Paraburkholderia fungorum: one gene and its partner. Each later gene encodes a partner of the first gene's protein in a complex. Links are inferred from orthologs where the notes say so. Each region holds a gene or a part of one and is shown in the gene's direction. Other genes may lie near its edges.

The links. The genes of interacting proteins can lie anywhere in the genome.
Region 2: the proteins of tldD (region 1) and pmbA are in contact, whole or in part, in a solved structure (PDB 5NJ9), measured with the Escherichia coli proteins. The link is inferred for Paraburkholderia fungorum from one-to-one orthologs.

What each region holds. Positions count from the first base shown.
Region 1 is NZ_FNKP01000001.1:852,564-859,578, reverse strand. Bases 3,872-6,845 are described here. They hold tldD (metalloprotease TldD), read left to right. Parts: upstream 3,872-4,612; coding sequence 4,613-6,079; downstream 6,080-6,845. Other genes in these bases: aroG (3-deoxy-7-phosphoheptulonate synthase AroG), read left to right, coding at 6,453-6,845; BLS41_RS03875 (carbon-nitrogen hydrolase family protein), read left to right, coding at 3,872-4,527. In the rest of the region: BLS41_RS03880 (YhdP family protein), read left to right, coding at 1-3,514; more of BLS41_RS03875, read left to right, coding at 3,664-3,871; more of aroG, read left to right, coding at 6,846-7,015. UniProt on the Escherichia coli protein: Metalloprotease involved in CcdA degradation. Suppresses the inhibitory activity of the carbon storage regulator (CsrA).
Region 2 is NZ_FNKP01000001.1:2,928,878-2,935,888, reverse strand. Bases 1,898-4,867 are described here. They hold pmbA (metalloprotease PmbA), read left to right. Parts: upstream 1,898-2,682; coding sequence 2,683-4,053; downstream 4,054-4,867. Other genes in these bases: BLS41_RS12910 (sigma-54 dependent transcriptional regulator), read right to left, coding at 4,804-4,867; BLS41_RS12915 (dihydrofolate reductase), read right to left, coding at 4,205-4,705; yjgA (ribosome biogenesis factor YjgA), read right to left, coding at 1,898-2,312. Also shown: BLS41_RS12940 (M48 family metallopeptidase), read right to left, coding at 1-166; orn (oligoribonuclease), read left to right, coding at 337-945; mog (molybdopterin adenylyltransferase), read right to left, coding at 1,070-1,720; more of yjgA, read right to left, coding at 1,701-1,897; more of BLS41_RS12910, read right to left, coding at 4,868-6,258; BLS41_RS12905 (hypothetical protein), read right to left, coding at 6,382-7,011.

The sequences.
Region 1 (7,015 bases):
GAACTTCCGGCACGCGCCGCTCTCCGCGATCGGCAAGCCGGTCAACTGGACCGGGCAGGCGTATGTCTCGACCGGTCCCGTCGATCTGCCGACCCTCGCGCGTTACGTCAACTTCCCGATCGAGACCTACGCGGGGCGCATCGGCAACGCTATCTGGATTGATTTCTCCGATGGCCGCATGAAGGCGGCGAGCGGGCAACTCACCGGCATGGACGTGGCGCTGCGCGTTCGTCCGACGCAACCGAAGCTGCTGCTGCCCGTCGCTCACTTCTCGTGGCGCGTCGAAGCCGATGGCGACGACTATCAGTTGCAACTAAAAAATCTGCGCGCCGAACTCGGCCAGCCGCCGCTCGACGACGGCACTCCGCTCACCCGCACGCTCGCGTTCGCGACGCTGAACGGGCGTTACCGGATGGCCTCGCAGCAGCACGGACAACTGCTCAGCGTCAGCGGCGATCGCGTCGATCTGGGCATTCTCGCGGAATTCAGCCGCGCGCTGCCGTTGCCTAAACCCCTGCTGAACAGCCTCGTGCGCTTCAATCCACGCGGACTCGTTGCCAACTATGTGATCGAAGTGGAACGCGGCAAGCCGGAGTCCGGCGAGGCGGGCAGCGATCATCGGCCGACCGGCGCGGAGCCGATCGAGCGCTATCGTTTCAAGGGCGATCTGCAAGGCATCAGCGTGGCCGCCCAGGAGCCACCGCCCGGGTTGACGCCGCTGAATCACCCGCGCGCGGGCATCCCCGGGATCGAAAATCTGTGGGGCAGCGTCGATGCCGACGAAAACCACGGCACCGCGATTCTCGACACCTCCAACGTGGCCATCACGCTGCCGGGCGTATTCGACGATCCGCGCCTGAAGCTCGACCGTCTGCATGGCCGCGCCGACTGGACCATGGGTACCAAAGCGCCGGGCGAAAACCGTCCGGCGTTCACGGTGAAGCTGGCCGACTTCGGCGTGTCGAACGCGGACGTCGCGGCCACTGCCTCCGCCGACTACAGCAATCCGGGCCACGGACGCGGCTCGCTCGACCTCAAAGCCGACTTCCAGCGCGCGCAGGTCACGCGCATTTACCGCTATCTGCCGACCAGCATCAGCGAGAAGCTGCGTATCTATCTGAGCCACGGCCTGCAGGCCGGCATGTCGCATGGCGCGACGATCGAAATACACGGCGACCTGACCAAGTTCCCGTACGCGCGCGACCCCAGCGCCGGGATTTTCCGCGTCTATGCGCCGTTCAAAGGCGGCAAGTTCGACCCGTCGCCCTACCCGCCGCGCAACATGCGCAACGGCACGCCGAACGTGTGGCCGCCGCTCGACGACATCGACGGCGTGTTCGAACTCAAGCAGAACGTGATGCGCTTCGATATCGACCGTGGACGTTACAAGCGGGTCGCGCTCACCGGCGTCAACGGCAAGATCGACGACCTGGGCACCAAGGCGTCGAACCTCATCATCCAGGGCAACGGGCGCGGGCCGCTCGCCGACATGCTCGATTACGTGAACGACAGCTCGCTCGGCATCATGGCCAAACACCAGACCGAGAAGATTCGCGCCGAGGGACCGGCGTCGCTCGCGCTGAAACTGACCATTCCGCGTACGCCGAAACCGCACATCGGCGTGGAAGGCGCGGTGGGCTTCCTGAACAACCGGCTGAGCGTAGACAACGTGCCGCCGCTATCGCAACTGAACGGCCGCGTGAAGTTCACCGAGCATACGGCGGAGGTCGACCGGCTCTCCGGGCAGTTCCTCGGCGGCGACGTGCACGCGAACGGCGGCTTCCGGCAGAACGGCACGTACGCGCTGAACCTGAACGGCCATATCGCCGTCGATGCCGCACGCGGCCTCAATCTGCATGGCCCCGCTGCGCAGGTGCTGATGCGCATGAGCGGCAGCGCGCCGTACGCGTTGAACGTGCGCGGCGCGAAAGGGCAGTTGCCGGAAGTGACGGCGAATTCCGACCTCACCGGCCTCGGGCTCGACTTCCCCGCGCCGTTCGACAAACCGCTCGGCACGGCCATGCCGCTGCACTTCGCGGTCAACCCGTCGCCGGCTCCCGGCGAAGCGGGTCTGGAACGCGCCGACCTGACCTTCGGGCCGATCGCCGCGACCTATGTGCTGCGCTATCAGCCGAAAGCCGCGCCGACAGTCGTGCGCGGCGCGATCGGCGTTAATAAGCCAGCGGATCTGCCGTCGCAAGGGGTAGTCGCCAATATCGACATACCCGAGTTTGACGCCGACGCATGGCGCGCGCTCGTCACGCAGATGCGCAACCGCGACACCCCCGCCACCGCGCCCGTCACGTCCGCTACCGCCACCGCGCCCGCTACCGCCGCTACGCCGAACCCGGCCGTCGCGCAATTTCTGCCCAGCCGCTTCGCGCTGCACATCGACACGCTGACGCTGCTCAAACGCCACTGGGACAACGTGATCGTCGGCGCGTCGCATGCGGATCGCCAGTGGCAGGCGAACATCGCGTCGAACCAGGTGTCCGGCCATGTGTCGTGGCTACCGGGCGCGACCCGCGAGTCGCCCGGCGAGTTGCAGGCGCGCTTTGCCCGCGTGGTGATTCCATCGGTGGCCGACAAGGATCTGCTCGGCCCGGCGATGTCGGCGCCCGCGCAGAACATGCCGTCGATCGATCTGATCGTGAACGAGCTGATCGTGCGCGACCGCAACATCGGCAAGCTCGAAGTCAACGCGCACAATTTCACCGAAGACGGCGTGCCGGTCTGGCAACTCGACAAGCTCGACGTCACCAACGCCGCCGCGAAGCTGACCGCGACCGCGAACTGGCGCACCTCGACCGGCGCGGACAATTCCGCCGACGAAGCCGCCCAGCGCCGCACGGTGTTCGATTTCAAGCTCGATATCAAGGACGCGGGCGCGTTGCTCGAACAGTTCGGCAAGCCGCGCACGATCAAGGCCGGCGAAGGTTCGCTGGCCGGCCGCATGGTATGGCGCGGCGGCCCGACCGCGATCGACTATCCGACGCTCAACGGCAATCTCGCCGTCGATCTGCGTCACGGCCAGATCCTGAAGATCGATCAAGGTGTGGCTACGCTGCTGGGCGTGCTGAGTCTGCAAAGCCTGGCGCGCGTCGTCACGCTCGATTTCCGCGACGTGATCGGCGAAGGTCTGCCGTTCAAGCAGGTGAGCGGCACCGCGCAGATTCACGACGGCATCGGCCGCACGGACAACTTCAAACTGGTGACCGCCCCGGCGCGCGCCGAGATGAAGGGATCGATCGATCTCGCGCAGGAAACCCAGGATCTGCATGTGCATCTCGTCCCTACTGTCAGCGCTGGGGCGGGCGTAATCGCCGCGACGGTGATCAATCCGCTGTTCGGGCTGGGTGCGCTGGTGGCCGATCTGGCGCTGTCGCACTCGGTGTCGCACATGTTCGCGCGCGACTATGCGATCACCGGTTCGTGGGCGAAGCCGCACGTCGAGCGGGTGAAGAGCGATCGCGGTAAGATGGACGCTCCCGCTTCGACCGTGGAAGCGAACTGAACTTTATCTGGCCCTTTGCCTGCGCGTCGGGCCGGTCTCAAAAAGTCGGTACGGCCCCAGCGGTCCCAGCCAGTCCTGAACGACATCAACGACGTAAGTGGCGCCCGCAGTCCGCGCCACCGCCTTGCCGGGAGTTTTTCGAAACGCTCATGAGCGAAACACACGTCTCTCCACTTTCATCCACCGCGGGGTCCAGCGGCTCTCCTGCCAGCAGCTTCCGTGTCGCCGCATTGCAGATGGTGAGCACGCCGGATCGCGAACGCAATCTGGCCGACGCGGAACGCCTGATCGCCGAAGCCGCCGCCGACGGCGCGCAACTCGTGCTGCTGCCCGAATACTTCTGCTTCATGGGTTTCAAGGACACGGACAAGCTGGCCGTGCGCGAGCCCTGGCAGGACGGCCCGATCCAGCGTTTTCTCGCCGATGCCGCGCGCCGGCACAAGGTCTGGGTGATCGGCGGCACCTTGCCGGTCACGGCACCGGAACCGTCGCGCGTGCTGAACACCACGCTGGTGTTCGACCCGCAGGGCAACGAAGTCGCGCGCTACGACAAGATCCACCTGTTCAACTTCGAAAAAGGCCAGGAATCGTTCGACGAGGCGCGCACCATCCGTCCCGGCGACGAGGTCCGCAGCTTCGAGGCGCCGTTCGGACGGGTCGGGCTGTCGGTCTGCTACGATTTGCGCTTCCCCGAGTTGTACCGGCGCATGGGCGACTGCGCGCTGATCGTGGTGCCGTCCGCGTTCACTTACACCACCGGCCGCGCGCATTGGGAGTTGCTGCTGCGCGCGCGGGCGGTTGAAAACCAGTGTTACGTGCTGGCCGCCGCGCAAGGCGGCCAACATGAAAACGGCCGCCGCACGTGGGGCCACAGCATGCTGATCGACCCGTGGGGCGAGATCGTTGCAGTGCGCGACGAAGGGGCCGGCGTGGTCGCCGGCAATCTTGACCGTGCGCGCATCGACGAGGTGCGACAGAGCCTGCCCGCGTGGCGTCATCGCGTGCTGAGCTGAAACGACATTGAAACTGCGGCGCCCGTCACGCATATAGCGACCGGGCGCTAACCGAATCCTCCGTATCGAGCAGAACATACTTCGCATGAACATCATCGAACCCGGTATCCGTAATCTCGCCACCGCCAAGGACATCCTCCTGACGCCCTACGGTCTCGACGAATCCCTGCTCACCCGCACGCTCGCCGAAATCTTCACGCACAAGATCGACTACGCCGACCTGTACTTCCAGTACACGCGCAGCGAAGCGTGGAGTCTCGAAGAAGGCATCGTGAAATCGGGCAGCTTCAGCATCGACCAGGGCGTCGGCGTGCGTGCCGTGTCGGGCGACCGCACGGCCTTCGCGTATTCGGACGACCTGTCGCCCGAAGCGATCCGTCAGGCGGCCCTCGCCACGCGCTCGATCGCCAAGGCGGGCGGCGGCAAGCAGAAGATCAAGGCGGCCTCGTCGCTGACCGGCATTGCCGGGCGCGATCTGTACCTGCCGTCCGATCCGCTCCACTCGCTCGACGCGACCGCCAAGGTCAAGCTGCTCGAACGCATCGAAAAGATGGCGCGCGGCCGCGATCCGCGCATCCAGCAAGTGATGGCGGGCCTCGCCGGTGAATACGACGTGGTGCTGGTCGCGCGCAGCGACGGCGGCTTCGCGGCCGACATCCGACCGCTGGTGCGCGTGTCGGTCACCGTGATCGCCGAACAGAACGGCCGCCGCGAGATCGGCAGCGGCGGCGGCGGCGGCCGCTTCGACTACGGCTATTTCACCGACGAAGTGCTGTCGCGTTACGTCGACGACGCAGTGCATGCGGCGCTGGTGAACCTCGACGCGCGTCCGGCTCCGGCCGGCGCGATGACCGTCGTACTCGGACCGGGCTGGCCCGGCGTGCTGCTGCACGAAGCGATCGGCCACGGTCTGGAAGGCGACTTCAATCGCAAGGGCTCGTCGGCGTTCGCGGGACGGATCGGCGAACAGGTTGCAGCCAAGGGCGTGACGGTGGTCGACGACGGCACGCTGCCGAATCGCCGCGGCTCGCTCAATATCGACGACGAAGGCAACCCGACCCAGTGCACGACGCTGATCGAAGACGGCATCCTGAAGGGCTACATCCAGGACACGCTGAACGCGCGTCTGATGAAGATGCCGGTCACGGGCAACGCGCGCCGCGAGTCGTACGCTGCATTGCCGATGCCGCGCATGACCAATACGTACATGCTCAACGGCGACAAGGACCCGCAGGAAATCATCGAGTCGGTGAAGAACGGCTTGTACGCGGTGAATTTCGGCGGCGGCCAGGTCGACATCACGAACGGCAAGTTCGTGTTCTCGGCGTCCGAGGCGTACATGATCGAAAACGGCAAGATCACGTATCCGGTGAAGGGCGCGACGCTAATCGGCAGCGGCCCGGAATCGCTGAAATACGTCAGCATGATCGGCAACGACATGAAGCTCGATTCGGGCGTTGGCGTGTGCGGCAAGGAAGGCCAAAGCGTGCCGGTGGGCGTCGGCCAACCCACGCTGCGTATCGACCGGATGACGGTTGGCGGCACTGCCTGATTTTGCAGCAAATGCATACTTCGCGCACAGAAAGCGCGAAGTATGCGGATTTTCCGCATTTTTACCCACTGCAGCTTGTCACCCGAGCCTCAGCGGGGTATAAAGTCACTCACCCTTTTTGACCAGCGACCTATTTCGCCATGTCCGCCAAGTTTTATTTTTACTTTTTTGGCTATCTCAGACCGCTGGCGGATCGAGAGGGGTGTTAGTGCACGAAACACCAAGAATTCCCGAAAAACCGCCAGCTAAGTCTGGCGGTTTTTTTTCGCCCCATTCATTTGAACCGTATCTGAAATTTAGTCGTTGAACACTTTTTGATTGCCGTCTGCCGCTACGCAGGCGAACACGCTAAGAACTGATTCAGGAGAACAACATGCCCCCGCACAACACCGACGATGTCCGTATTCGCGAATTGAAAGAACTCACGCCCCCCGCTCATCTGATCCGCGAATTCGCCTGCGATGAAACGGTGTCCAACGTGATCTACAACTCGCGCAATGCGATGCACCGGATCCTGCACGGCATGGAAGACCGCCTGATCGTCATCATCGGGCCGTGCTCGATTCACGATCCGAAAGCGGCGATGGAATACGCGGGCCGCCTGATCGAGCAACGCAAGCGCTTCGCCGGCGAACTCGAAATCGTGATGCGCGTGTACTTCGAAAAGCCGCGTACTACTGTGGGCTGGAAGGGTCTCATCAACGATCCGCACATGGACGGCAGCTTCAAGATCAACGACGGCCTGCGCGCCGCGCGCGAACTGCTGTTGCGCATCAACGAACTCGGCCTGCCGGCGGGCACCGAATACCTCGACATGATCAGCCCGCAATACATCGCCGATCTGATTTCGTGGGGCGCGATCGGCGCACGGACCACCGAGTCGCAGGTGCACCGCGAACTCGCGTCGGGCCTGTCGTGCCCGGTCGGCTTCAAGAA
Region 2 (7,011 bases), 2.1 Mb from region 1 along the record:
CGGCGCGCTGGTGGGCGGCGAGCGCGATGGTGCCGGCAAACTGGCTAGGCACCTGCTCGCGATGTGCGGCGACGAAGCGGATTTGCCGCGACGCGAGCCATAGTTTGGTGCCGACCATCGCGACGACGGCGATGACGAACAGAACGGTGAAGTACAGGGTGGGCATCCGGGGATTCCGTGGTATCTATGCGAGAATTATATGTTTCTTCCCGCCTCGCGGCGGGGGGCGTTCAAACCGGCGCTCCAGCCGGGCGCCAGAACCAAATCTCATACGAACAATTTCCGTGGCAGGCGGCTTTTACAGCGGCCGTTTGCCCGGTCATCAGGGTTGCCTTCATGACTGACATCCTCGCATCCACCGAACAGCCGCTCGTACGCAGCGACATGAATCTTGTCTGGCTGGACATGGAAATGACCGGGCTCGAGCCCGACTCCGACCGCATCATCGAAATCGCGGTAGTGGTGACGAATTCGACGCTCGACCGGCTGGTCGAAGGCCCGGTGCTTGCGATTCACCAGAGCGACGAAACGCTCGCCAAGATGGATCAGTGGAATCAGAACACGCATGGCCGCTCGGGGCTGATCGACCGTGTGAAGGCGTCCACGGTGAGCGAAGCCGATGCCGTCGAGCAGATTCGCGAGTTTCTCGGCCAGTACGTGCCGCCGGGCAAATCGCCGATGTGCGGCAACTCGATCTGCCAGGACCGTCGCTTCATGGCGCGCTGGATGCCGGAACTGGAGCAGTTTTTCCATTACCGCAATCTTGACGTCAGCACGCTCAAGGAATTGTGCCGTCGCTGGCAGCCCGCGATTTACAAGGGTTTCCAGAAGCGCGCGATGCACACGGCGCTCGCCGACATTCACGAGTCGATCGACGAACTGAAGTACTACCGTGAGCATTTCCTGATTCCGGCCGCGCCGGAAGCTTCGGGTAGCGCTGAATAAGCGCGTAGTTTGATGCAGCAGCGGTGCTTGTCGTTGGGTCGCCGCCGCTGCTGACGACTTTTCGTGAAAGGTCGGGAACCAGCTTTCCCGGCCCACTCCGCAGCCGCGAACCGCCGGATTACGTCTAACCCTGCTGCGGCGCGCGCACCGCATTTTTCGGCCGGAACGCCTTCACCACGTCCGGACTGGTTTCCACATACGGCCCGCCAATCAGGTCGATGCAGTAAGGCACCGCCGCGAAAATGCCCGGCACCTTCACCGCGCCGGTTTCGGCATCGCGCAAACCTTCCAGCGTTTCCTTGATCGACTTCGGCTGACCCGGCAAGTTGATGATCAGCGCCGCGTGATCCGCCGTTTCGCGAATCACCGCCACCTGGCGCGACAAAATAGCCGTGGGCACGAAGTTCAGGCTGATCTGCCGCATCTGCTCGCCGAATCCCGGCATGTCTTTGGTCGCAACCGCGAGCGTCGCTTCGGGCGTCACGTCGCGGCGTGACGGACCCGTGCCGCCAGTGGTCAGCACCAGATCGCAGCCCACTTCGTCGACCAGTTCGGTCAACGTCGCGGAAATGGTCGGCGCGTCGTCCTGAATCAGACGCGTGACGACCTGCCACGGCGACGTCAACGCCGTGCCGAGCCATTCCTGCAACGCCGGAATGCCTTTGTCCTCGTAAACGCCGGTGGACGCGCGGTCGCTGATCGACACGAGGCCGATCACGATTTCGTCGGGATGATTGCGTTGGGCAGCCGCGGGTTTAATCGTCGCGGTCGTCATCGTCGTCGTCCAGCGCGGGGTCGGCGTCGGAATCGGACTGTGCCGACGGGCCGTCCGCGTTCTTGATCCACTGGAACAGTTCGCGGAAGTAGCGCGGCGGCTTGCTCTGCTGCGCTTCCTTGCGGGCGTTGCGGATCAGCGTGCGGCCTTGCTGCGGGTCGGCGTTCGGATGCTGGCGGATGAAATCGGTCAGTGCGGCGTCGTCGGCGAGCAGTTTTTCGCGGGTGCGTTCGATCCAGTGCAGCTTGGCCGTTTCGGCCTTGTTGACGCCGTTGTAGGTGTCGAGCGCGGTGCGCAGCGCGGCGGTTTCGTCGTCGAACAGCGAGCGCATCACGCGCCCGACGTACTGCACCTGGCGGCGTTTGCCTTCGTGATCGGTGATGCGGCGTGCTTCGCGTACGGCGTCGTCGAGCTTTTCGGGCATCGGCATGCGCTTGAGCGCGTCTTTGGGCAGCGCGATCAGCGCCGCGCCCAGCTCCTGAAGCTCGTGCATTTCGCGCTTGAGCTGGGACTTGCTGGGACGGTCGTAGCCGTTTTCGTCGACTTCCGGTTCGGCGGACTCGATGGGTTGAATGCGAGTTTTGCGTGTCATACCGATATTGTAGCGTGCCGGGCACCGCCGAACTCGCAAAGCGGCGGCAATCGGGGCTTCGCGGGTTGCGCGAGCAGCCGCGAGGCCCTTTAGCCGATCGCAGGTAAATGCCAGGCCGGCGTGGGCAATGCACTCGCAATTCACGGGGCCAAAGTGCGGCTCATGTGCGGCTCCTGTGCGGCGAGTGCCCAACCAGACACCCCGCTGAAACTCCAGACATTCCCCGCGCCAAATCCCCATGCAAATGCGAAGTGATTGCCAGGTACGGCGTCGCGTACCTTGCTATGATCGCGGGATGCTTGGTCACGCGTGCGCGTGGCATGTGCAAACACTCAAGGGCCGCTCGGCCCCGAACAGGATGGCAACGACAATGGCAGCAGACATGGACGTCAAGCAGCGCTTTTTTCCGCATACCCAGGATGAACTGAAGGAAATCGCCTCGGACATCCTTCGTCACGCGAAGTCACTCGGCGGCACCGACGCGGCAACCGAGATTTCCGAAGGCGACGGCCTGTCCGTCTCCGTGCGGCGCGGCGAAGTCGAGACGATCGAACACAACCGCGACAAGATGGTCGGCGTGACGGTGTTCATCGGCAACAAGCGCGGCAATGCGAGCACCTCCGACTTTTCGTCGCAGGCACTGAAAGACACGGTCGCGGCCGCCTACAACATCGCGCGCTTCACGGCGGAAGACGATTGCGCCGGTCTCGCCGAAGCCGAACTGCTCGAAACCGATCCGCGCGATCTCGATCTCTATCACCCGTGGAATCTGTCGGCGGATGAAGCGGTCGAAATCGCGCGTCGCTCGGAAGACGCCGCGTTCGCCACCGATCCGCAGATCAAGAACTCCGAAGGCGCAAGCGTCTCGGCGCAGCACTCGCAGTTCGTGCTGGCCACGTCGCGCGGCTTTATGGCCGGTTATCCGTACTCGCGTCACTACATTGCGTGCGCGCCGATCGCCGGCAGCGCCCGCAACATGCAGCGCGACGACTGGTACACGTCCACCCGTAACGCCGCCGATCTCGCCGATCCCGAAGCGGTCGGCCGTTACGCGGCGCAACGCGCGCTCTCGCGCATCGGCGCACGCGGTCTCGATACGCGCAAGGTGCCGGTGCTGTTCGAAGCGCCGCTGGCTGCGGGCATCCTCGGTGCATTCGTGCAGGCCACGAGCGGCGGCGCGCTGTATCGCAAGACATCGTTCCTCGTCGATAGCCTCGGCAAGCCGGTGTTCGCGCCGCACATCCAGGTGGTCGAAGACCCGCACGTCGCGCGTGCCATGGGCAGCGCGCCGTTCGACGAAGAAGGCGTGCGTACGAAACAGCGTTCGGTCGTGAAAGACGGCGTGGTGGAAGGCTATTTCCTGTCCACGTATTCCGCGCGCAAGCTCGGCATGCAGACCACCGGCAACGCGGGCGGCTCGCACAATCTGTCGTTCAAAAGCTCGAACACGCGTCCCGAAGACGATTTCGAAGAGATGCTGCGTAAGCTCGGCACAGGCCTGTTGTTGACCGAACTGATGGGGCAGGGCGTGAACTACGTGACGGGCGATTATTCGCGCGGCGCGTCGGGTTTCTGGGTGGAGAACGGCAAGATCCAGTATCCGGTCGAGGAGATCACGGTGGCGAGCACGTTGCAGGAAATGTTCCGCCATATCGTCGCGGTCGGCGCGGATACGATCACGCGCGGCACCAAGCAGACGGGTTCGGTGCTAATCGAGCGGATGACGATTGCCGGACAGTAAGCGGTTTTCGCCGCGAGCCGATTGAACGCCCGGCTGCCAACAAAAAAACGCCACGCAATATTTTTTGCGTGGCGTTTTTTTTCGTGTTCCCGGACCTGGCGAGGCTTCCGGCTTCGCGTCAATTTCGCGTCGGCTTCGCGCCCGCGAAACCTCAGACGCCCTTGCGCTTATACGTGACGAACGCGTAGTCGAAGTCGTTCGGAGCGTCCGCGCGATGCGTTTCGTGCGCGACTTCTTCCCACTCGTTTTCGTCCAGCTCCGGGAAGGTGGCGTCGCCTTCGAAATCGGCGGAAATTTCGGTGACGATCAGCTTGTCCGCCTGCCGCAAGCCTTCCGAGTACAGCTGCGCGCCGCCAATCAGAAACGCTTCCGGTGCCTGATCCTGTGCGGCCAGCGTCAATGCGTCTTCGAGCGTGGTGGCGGCGTCGCAGCCCTGGAAGCGGCGGGTGGCATCCCGTGTCACGACGATGTTGCGACGTCCAGGCAACGGCCGCCCAATCGATTCATGCGTCTTGCGGCCCATGATGATGGGCGCGCCCATCGTGGTGCGCTTGAAGAACGCGAGGTCTTCGGGCAGTCGCCAGGGCAACTGGTTGTCGCGGCCGATCACGCCGTTGTTGGCGCGAGCGACGATCAGGGTGAGCGTCGTCATCGAATGGAAAAGGGAAATGTAATCCGGACGATTCTACCTGACGCGCCTGACGGGCCGCCGCCATCGTCAAGGCGGCCCGTCCGGCCGAAGCGCCGGCTTCACGCCGGTGCCGGTTCGTCGTCGCCGGGCCCCGCTTTTTCGTCGACGGCGCTCAACTCGCGCAGACCGTGCTGACCCAGCAGCCGGTACAGCGTCACACGCGAAATGTTCAGATCCGCCGCCGCCTCGTTCAGCCGATGCCGATGGCGCAGCAACGCCGCTTCGATCGCGCGTTTCTCGGCGGCCTCGCGTGCCTGCGACAGCGTCATGGTCTGCTGCTCCGTGAATTGCGCGAGATCGAGGTCGTCGGCGGAAATCAGTTTGTTCTCCGCCATCACGATCGCGCGGCGCACACGGTTGATCAGCTCGCGCACGTTGCCGGGCCAGTTGTAGTTGTACAGCGCCTCGATCGCGGATGGCGCGAAGCCGCGAATCTTGCGCGCGCTGTCGGTCTTGAACTTGCCCAGAATGTGATGCGCGAGAATTTCGATGTCCTTGCCGCGCGCGCGCAGCGGCGGCTCGTCGACGCGCAGCACGCACAGACGATGGAACAGGTCGGCACGGAAGCGTCCGTCGCGCATCGCGTCTTCGAGATCGACGTGGGTTGCGGAAATGATCCGCACGTCGACCGGAATCGATTCGCGGCCGCCCAGCCGTTCGATCTTGCCTTCCTGCAGGAAGCGCAAAAGGCTCGCCTGACTTTCGAGCGGCAGATCGCCGATTTCGTCGAGCAGCAGCGTGCCGCCGTCGGCGGCTTCGACGCGGCCGATCTTGCGCTGATTCGCGCCCGTGAACGCGCCGCGCTCGTAGCCGAACAGTTCGGATTGCAGCAGATGATGCGGAATCGCTCCGCAGTTGATCGCCATGAACGGCGCTTTGCGGCGGGGCGAGCGCTCGTGAATCGCGAGCGCAGTCAGTTCCTTGCCGGTGCCCGATTCGCCCGAGATGAACACGCTCGCGTCGGTGTTCGCCACCTTGCGGATCGTGCGAAAGAGTTGCTGCATCGCTTCGCAGGTGCCGACCATTTCGTCGTCGCCGGATTCGCTGACGGGCGGCGCGGCTTCGGGATCGCACAGCGTCATCATGCCGAACGCGTGGCCGACCAGATAGTCGACCGTCGCGTGGGCGACCGGCATTTTGACGTAGTCGAAACAGTAGTGGCGCACGAGCCGCCGCACCAGCGGATCATTGAGCCGCTCGCGGGTGGCGAGCGCGATCCAGCCGACCTGCTGCTGGCGCAGGCTGGCTTCAAGCCCGGCCAGATCGCGCGGCGGAAAGCTCGCCAGATCGACGATGCCCGCGCAGGCCAGATCGGGCTTCACCAGCCGCCCGAGTTCATGGGCCGAACGCGCTGCCGAAACATGCCAGCCACGGCTTTTCAGATGCGCGATCAGCGTTTCGTCGAGCGTACGCGCGACGTAGATCAACCGGCGCTCGGCAGCGGCATGCTCCGCCGCCGCGCCGGTCTCTGCCGCTTTCGGTTGCGCGCGGCAAGGGGTGACGTCGGCAGACATATCGGCAGCCGTTCCACCCGGCACCGCGAGCGACAGATGCGTACCCGCCGCGGCTCCCGCCACCTTTACAACATGGGTCAGATGAGGTGATTGACGCACGGACGACCTCGCTTTGTGATCACGTCAGAAGGTGTAGGGAAACCGCACGCCGACCACGAAGTTCGGCGCGTCGGGCGTCATGCCGACGGAAACCGAGCCGTTGATCGTCAGGTGCTTGTTCACGACGTGGTTCAGGCCGAAATTCATCGCTGCTGCCGTGGTTTCGCTGCCCGGCACCTTCGAGTAGGAGCCGCCCGGCGCACGCGTTTTCGATTCGGGTTCGAGCGCCATCGTGAACGAGATGCTGGCCGAATCCTTGTCCGAAAAAGCGAGCGCCACGCCGCCGCCGAACTGCACGACGTCGCCGAGCTTGACGGTGGCCGGCTCGGTTTGTCCCTGCACGGAGGAGATGTCCGCGAAGGAACGCGCGATGTTGTAGGTGTACGAAAGACTGCCGAACAGCACCACCGGGTCGTAGGTCTTCAGCACCGAGACGCCGGCCGTGACGCTCCAGAAACCGGTGCCGGTGGGCAGCTCGGTCGGCGCGACCAGGTTGGTGTTGTTCGCGTCGATCTGCACGACTTTCTGGCCGAACGGCGAGGTGCCGGTGGGCGCCTTGAAGCGCAGGCTGCCGACCACGTCCGGCATGCTGTTGGTCTCTTTCAGGAACTGGTAGTAGATCCCGAAGTTGACGTCGCCGATCGCGTTGCTGCT